3 regions of the Enterobacter sp. AC1 genome follow, and region 3 is predicted to be linked to each of the others. Evidence: predicted binding sites of a transcription regulator. Region 3 holds the regulator's gene; each other region holds the start of a gene.
What was found. Region 3 encodes LexA, which represses DNA repair genes until DNA is damaged. Its sites were predicted from a motif close to TNCTGTATGTACATACAGNA; they were not measured.
Positions count from the first base shown of each region.

Region 1: a site for LexA is predicted at 1,170-1,189, ahead of sbmC (DNA gyrase inhibitor SbmC). Genes of this name have one in related genera too.
Region 2: a site for LexA is predicted at 952-971, ahead of M2433_RS07975 (DNA translocase FtsK 4TM domain-containing protein). Genes of this name have one in related genera too.

Region 1 covers NZ_JBNDIZ010000003.1:184,158-186,429, reverse strand. Annotated here, with positions in the region: gene dacD (serine-type D-Ala-D-Ala carboxypeptidase DacD) at 1-1,085, shown strand, start outside; gene sbmC (DNA gyrase inhibitor SbmC) at 1,205-1,678, shown strand; gene M2433_RS10675 (FUSC family protein) at 1,771-2,272, shown strand, end outside.
Region 2 covers NZ_JBNDIZ010000002.1:648,222-650,493, forward strand. Annotated here, with positions in the region: gene lrp (leucine-responsive transcriptional regulator Lrp) at 419-913, shown strand; gene M2433_RS07975 (DNA translocase FtsK 4TM domain-containing protein) at 1,049-2,272, shown strand, end outside.
Region 3 covers NZ_JBNDIZ010000010.1:69,194-71,465, forward strand. Annotated here, with positions in the region: gene dinF (MATE family efflux transporter DinF) at 1-680, opposite strand, end outside; gene lexA (transcriptional repressor LexA) at 744-1,352, opposite strand; gene M2433_RS21405 (diacylglycerol kinase) at 1,461-1,829, opposite strand; gene plsB (glycerol-3-phosphate 1-O-acyltransferase PlsB) at 1,984-2,272, shown strand, end outside.

The sequences.
Region 1 (2,272 bases), on a different contig from region 3:
CGCCGCAGCCTCCGGCCATTCAGGCGGGCTCCTGGGTGCTGATGGATTACACGACTGGTCAGATCTTAACGGCGGGCAACGAACATCAACAACGTAATCCGGCGAGCCTGACCAAGCTGATGACGGGCTATGTGGTGGATCGGGCCATTGATAGCCATCGCATCACGCCGGACGACATAGTCACCGTAGGACGTGATGCCTGGGCAAAAGGGAACCCGGTTTTTGACGGTTCGTCGCTGATGTTCCTGAAAGAGGGCGATCGCGTCTCCGTGCGCGATCTGAGCCGCGGTCTGATTGTCGATTCCGGTAACGATGCCTGCGTGGCGCTGGCCGATCACGTGGCGGGCGGCCAGCCGCAGTTTGTGAAGATGATGAACGACTACGTGCAAAAGCTAAACCTGCGCGATACGCATTTTGAAACCGTCCACGGTCTGGACGCACCGGGCCAGCACAGCTCGGCCTATGACCTGGCCGTACTCTCCCGGGCCATCATTCACGGCGAGCCTGAGTTTTACCATATGTACAGCGAAAAGAGCCTCACCTGGAATGGGATCACCCAGCAAAACCGCAACGGCCTGCTGTGGGATAAAACCCTGAACGTGGACGGGCTTAAAACGGGACACACCTCGGGAGCAGGCTTTAACCTGATTGCGTCCGCCGTTGACGGCCAGCGTCGCTTGATCGCGGTGGTGATGGGGGCGGACAGCCCGAAAGGGCGTGAGGATCAGGCCCGGAAACTGCTGCACTGGGGGCAGCAGAATTTCGATACGGTGCAGATCCTGCACAACGGTAAAAAAGTGGGGACAGAGCGTATCTGGTACGGCGATAAGGAGCAGGTGAAGCTGGGCACCGACCAGGACTTCTGGCTGGCCCTGCCGAAAGCGGAAGTACCGAACATCAAAGCCAAATACGTGCTGGATAAAAAAGAGCTGGAAGCGCCAATTGCCGCGCATCAGCGGGTCGGTGAGATCCAGCTCTATGACCGCGACAAGGTGGTAGCCCACTGGCCGCTGGTGACGCTGGAAGCCGTTGATAAAGGCGGTCTGTTCTCCCGCATGAGCGATTATCTGCATCACACGCTTTAACTGCTGCTGAGCAGACTGGCAGGGTTGCGAGTCTGCTCACATAATAAACACTTCTCGTTTGCCGATCGGCCAGAATCCGCTTTATAGTGTATAAATATACAGTAATAAATGGAGGCAGCATGGACTACAGCATTAAGCAGCAACAGAAACGTAAGATTGCCGGTTTTCATTTGGTCGGACCGTGGGAACATACGGTAAAACAGGGCTTCGAACAGCTGGTGATGTGGGTAGACGGGCGTCACATTGAGCCGCTGGAGTGGGTTGCGGTCTACTACGATAACCCGGATGAGGTCCCGGCAGAAAAACTGCGCTGCGATACGGCCGTCACGGTACCGGATGATTTCGTTATCCCGGAAAACAGTGAAGGCGTCATGATGACGGAAATCGCGGCCGGTGATTACGCCGTGGCGACGGCGCGCGTGGAAAACTACGACTTCGCCACGCCGTGGTACCAGTTTTTTAATTCCCTCCTGCAGGACAATAAATACCAGATGGCGCTTAAACCCTGCTTCGAGCGCTATCTCAATGACGGCAATGCGGACGGCTACTGGGATATCGAAATGTTTATCGCAGTAGAGCACAAAGCGGTTTAAGCCTGCTAAATGAAGGGTTTTTCAGCCGGAAGCGATCCGCCCGGCTGAAAACGCAGTACAATTGTGCTTTGCCGTGTAGCTGGAGAGCGGGTGTGCGTCCCGACAAATCATTAACCCCTTTTGAAATTCGCTTGTACAAACACTACCGCGTGGTGCATGGATGTCGCATCGCGCTGGCGTTCGTGTTGACGTTTGTCCTGGTCCGCTTGCTTGAAGTGCCAGAAGGGACGTGGCCGCTGATCACGCTGGTGGTGGTGATGGGGCCCATCTCGTTTTGGGGAAATGTTGTCCCGCGCGCCTTCGAGCGAATTGGTGGGACCGTTTTAGGCTCGGCACTTGGGCTTATCGCCCTGAAGCTGGAGCTTATCTCGTTTCCGGTCATGCTGGCATGGTGCGGTGCCGCCATGTTCCTGTGCGGCTGGCTGGCGTTGGGCAAAAGACCCTATCAGGCGCTGTTGATCGGAATTACTCTCGCGGTGGTGGTTGGTGCGCCCGCCGGGGATATGACCACTGCGCTGTGGCGAAGCGGGGATGTCATCCTGGGATCGCTCCTGGCCATGCTCTTTACCGGTATCTGGCCGCAGCGTGCTTTTC
Region 2 (2,272 bases), on a different contig from region 3:
CATCAGTCTTTCGCCTGAAAATCGGTCGTTTGTAAGGCAATAAAATGAGGATTAATACCCTGCCGTAATGAATATCCGGCATGTTGTACTAAAAAACGATGTTTTGCTTTGACAATCCCCTGCGCTTTTGCGAAAACATTCAAGGAAGAAAAAAAACCGCGTTAACCGTATGCCGCATAGGCATGCACGTAAATGCCATTTTTACCGGGTCAGTGAAATCTACGCATGGCGTGGACAGACGCCATGCGTGATGTCGGTGACTGCCTTCGGGCAACGGTCTTCTTACCAACAGAACCCGAATCCGCATCGCGTCTAATACAAAACCAGGCGATGTGATGACTAACGGGTACAGGCTCTGAACAGTGATGTGCACAGGGTCCAGGCAGGAGTAGGGAAGGAATACAGAGAGACAATAATAATGGTAGATAGCAAGAAGCGCCCTGGCAAAGATCTCGACCGTATCGATCGTAACATTCTTAATGAATTGCAAAAGGATGGGCGTATTTCCAACGTCGAGCTTTCAAAACGTGTGGGACTTTCCCCGACGCCGTGCCTTGAGCGTGTGCGCCGACTGGAAAGACAGGGTTTTATTCAGGGCTATACGGCTCTGCTGAACCCGCATTATCTGGATGCCTCACTTCTGGTATTTGTTGAGATTACTCTGAATCGTGGTGCGCCGGATGTGTTTGAGCAATTTAACGCCGCTGTACAAAAACTTGAAGAAATTCAAGAGTGTCACCTGGTTTCCGGTGATTTCGACTACCTGTTGAAAACCCGTGTGCCTGATATGTCCGCCTACCGTAAGCTGCTGGGGGAAACCCTGCTGCGTCTGCCAGGCGTGAACGACACCCGTACATATGTGGTGATGGAAGAGGTCAAACAGAGCAATCGTCTGGTTATTAAGACGCGCTAACACGGAACAGGTGCAAAATCAGCGTAGTTTGATTACACTCCTGTTAATCCATACAGCAACAGTGCCGGGGAGTCCCGGCGCTGTTGTCCGTTTTAGCAAACAGGCAGGATATGCCTGATACCTGGAGAGCCTTTCTTGAGCCAGGAATACACTGAAGACAAAGAAGTCACACTATCGAAGCTAAGCAGCGGACGTCGTCTCCTCGAGGCTTTGCTGATTGTTATTGCCCTTTTTGCCGTCTGGCTGATGGCAGCCTTACTCAGTTTCAACCCCTCAGATCCCAGCTGGTCACAAACTGCATGGCATGAGCCTATTCATAACTTAGGCGGCGTACCCGGTGCCTGGCTTGCGGACACGCTATTTTTCATTTTCGGTGTGATGGCCTACACCCTTCCGGTCATTATCATTGGCGGATGCTGGTTTGCGTGGCGTCATCGTCAGAACGATGATTACATCGACTATTTCGCCGTATCGCTGCGCCTGATTGGCGCGCTGGCGCTGATCCTCACCTCATGTGGTCTGGCGGCGATCAATGCGGATGATATCTGGTACTTCGCCTCGGGCGGGGTGATTGGCAGCCTGTTGAGTTCTGCGCTGCAGCCGATGCTTCACAGCAGCGGCGGCACGCTGGCGCTGCTGTGCATCTGGGCGGCGGGGCTGACGTTATTCACCGGCTGGTCCTGGGTAAGCATTGCCGAGAAAATTGGCAGTTTTATCCTCACTATTCTGACCTTCGCCAGCAACCGTACCCGCCGTGACGATACGTGGGTTGATGAAGATGAATACGAAGATGAAGAGGAAGACGATGCGCCTGTGCAGCGTCGCGAGTCTCGTCGTGCTCGAATTCTGCGCGGCGCGCTGGCGCGTCGCCAGCGTGTTGCGGAGAAATTTGCTAACCCGCTAGGCCGTAAAACCGATGCGGCGCTCTTCTCGGGTAAACGCATGGATGAAGACGAGCAGGTGGCGTACCGCGCTGCGGGTGCTGCCGTCGATCCTGACGATGTGCTCTTCTCCGGCAATCGTGCCACGCCCGGTGACTTTGACGAATACGATCCGCTGTTAAACGGCCACTCGGTCACCGAGCCGGTTGCAGCCGCCGCAGCCGCGACGACCGCTGCGCAGGCCTATGCCGCGCCTGTTGAAGCCGTGATGCCGTCTGCGCCGGTTTCACCGCCGGACTCCGTTATTCAGCAGCCGCAGGTTGACTGGCAGACTGCCCCGGGTGTTCACACCCCGGAACCGGTCATTGCGCCTGAACCAGAAAGCTATATTCCCGTGCAGCAGGAGCAGTGGCAGCAACCTTATCAGCCGCCGCAGCCTGCGTATGAACCACAAAGCTATCCACAAGACGAGCAGCCT
Region 3 (2,272 bases):
CAGGCAGTTTTAAGCAGCGTAAGGGAGATCCCGCGCATCGCCAGAACGCGCCAGACCATCCACAAACCAATAATAAAGGTTCCGTATTCTGCAATCGCGGTTGCCAGTGCCGCACCCTGCACGTTCATATGCAGACCCATCACCAGCCAGACGTCCAGCACAATGTTGAGAAGGTTACCCACCACCAGCAAAATCACCGGTGCACGGGCGTACTGTACGCCCAGGAGCCACCCCAGCAGAACCAGGTTAGCCAGCGAGGCGGGCGCGCTGAGCCAGCGGATTTCAAGGAAACGTCGCGCCTGCTCCAGTACCGCTTCGCTGCCGCCAACGATATTGAGCGCAAGCTCAATCAGGGGAGCGCGCAGTAAAACGATTAGCGCCCCTGCGCCAAGCGCAAGTATCAGCGGCTGCACCAGCGCGCGAGCCAGACGCAGCGGATCTTTTGCGCCATAAGCCTGTGCGGTCAGTCCGGTGGTACTCATGCGCAAAAAGAGCAGCAGCATAAACAGGAAGCTGGTAGCCGTCGCGCCAATCGCCACGCCGCCAAGATAAACAGGCGAATCAAGATGACCAATAACGGCAGTATCGACCAGACCCAGCAAGGGCACGGTGATATTGGAGAAAATCATCGGCAGAGCAAGACGCCACAATGCCTTATCGGATGCCGTCAGCAGTGACATGAAAAATACCGGGAGCAGGAAATGAATCAGGCTACAGCGGAGCCGTAGCCTGCCAGGAGGAGATTAAAGCCATTCACCGTTGCGAATAACCCCAACCGCCAATCCTTCGATAGAGAAGTTATGTTCACGGAGATCCACCACAATCGGGGAGAACTCGTTGTTTTCAGGCAGAAGCTGGACGGTATTACCCTGCTTTTTAAGGCGCTTAACGGTCACTTCGTCATCAATGCGTGCGACCACGACCTGGCCGTTGCGCACATCCTGCGTTTTGTGAACCGCAAGCAGATCGCCGTCAAGAATACCGATGTCTTTCATCGACATACCGCTTACGCGCAGCAGGAAATCAGCGCTCGGTTTGAACATGGCTGGATCGACCTGATAGTGGCCTTCAATATGCTGCTGTGCCAGTAAAGGCTCACCAGCAGCAACGCGCCCCACCAGCGGAATGCCCGTCTCTTCTTCCACCAGCAGGCGGATACCACGTGACGCGCCCGAAACAATCTCAATCACGCCCTTACGTGCCAGGGCTTTCAGGTGTTCTTCGGCAGCATTCGGCGAACGGAAGCCCAGACGCTGCGCGATTTCCGCACGCGTGGGTGGCATACCCGTCTGGCCGATATGATCCCGGATGAGATCAAACACCTCTTGCTGCCTGGTCGTTAACGCTTTCATTCCGCCCCCTGGGTGTATATACAGTTATGCTGTGAGTATATACAGTCAAAGGCGATTTTGGAACCAAAAACTGCACAAAAAACCAGGGACTTAATTATTCCTCGAGGCTCATCGGAAATGTGACCAAAGCAGCGTGACCCAGGTGATAACGGCAGTAATAATTGACAGCAACACGGCAGCAGAGCCCATGTCTTTTGCCCGGCCAGAGAGTTCGTGGAAATCAGATCCGATACGGTCAACAACAGCTTCAATAGCGCTATTAAGAATTTCCACTATCATCACCAGAAGCACGGAGCCGATCAGAAGAACGCGTGTTATTGCATCAACATCAAGGAAACAGGCGATAATCACCGCGATGATAGCGGCGACGCCCTCCTGTCGAAAAGCGGCTTCATTGATCCACGCGGCGCGGAAACCTTTCCAGGAATAGCCGGCGGCTTTGATGATTCGAGTTAACCCAGTGGTATTATTGGCCATTAAAAGAACCTTTTATTGGAAATAGCGTCAGTAACTATAGCTGTAGCGCGTTTCGCTGCCGCTTGAAGTATGACGGGTAACAACAGAAATTTTGCGCGCTTTCTGTTATCCTTGCGCCGCAATTGCATTATTAACCAGAGGCTTTACATCGTTTATGTCCGGCTGGCCACGAATTTACTACAAATTACTTAATTTACCATTAAGCATCCTGGTAAAAAGCAAGTCTATCCCAGCGGAACCCGCGCTGGAATTGGGGCTCGATACGTCGCGTCCTATTATGTACGTTTTGCCTTATAACTCGAAGGCAGACTTACTGACGCTTCGCGCCCAGTGTCTGGCGCATGACCTACCTGACCCGCTTGAACCGCTGGAAGTTGACGGCACCCTGCTGCCGCGTTACGTGTTCATTCACGGTGGACCTCGCGTGTTTACCTATTACACGC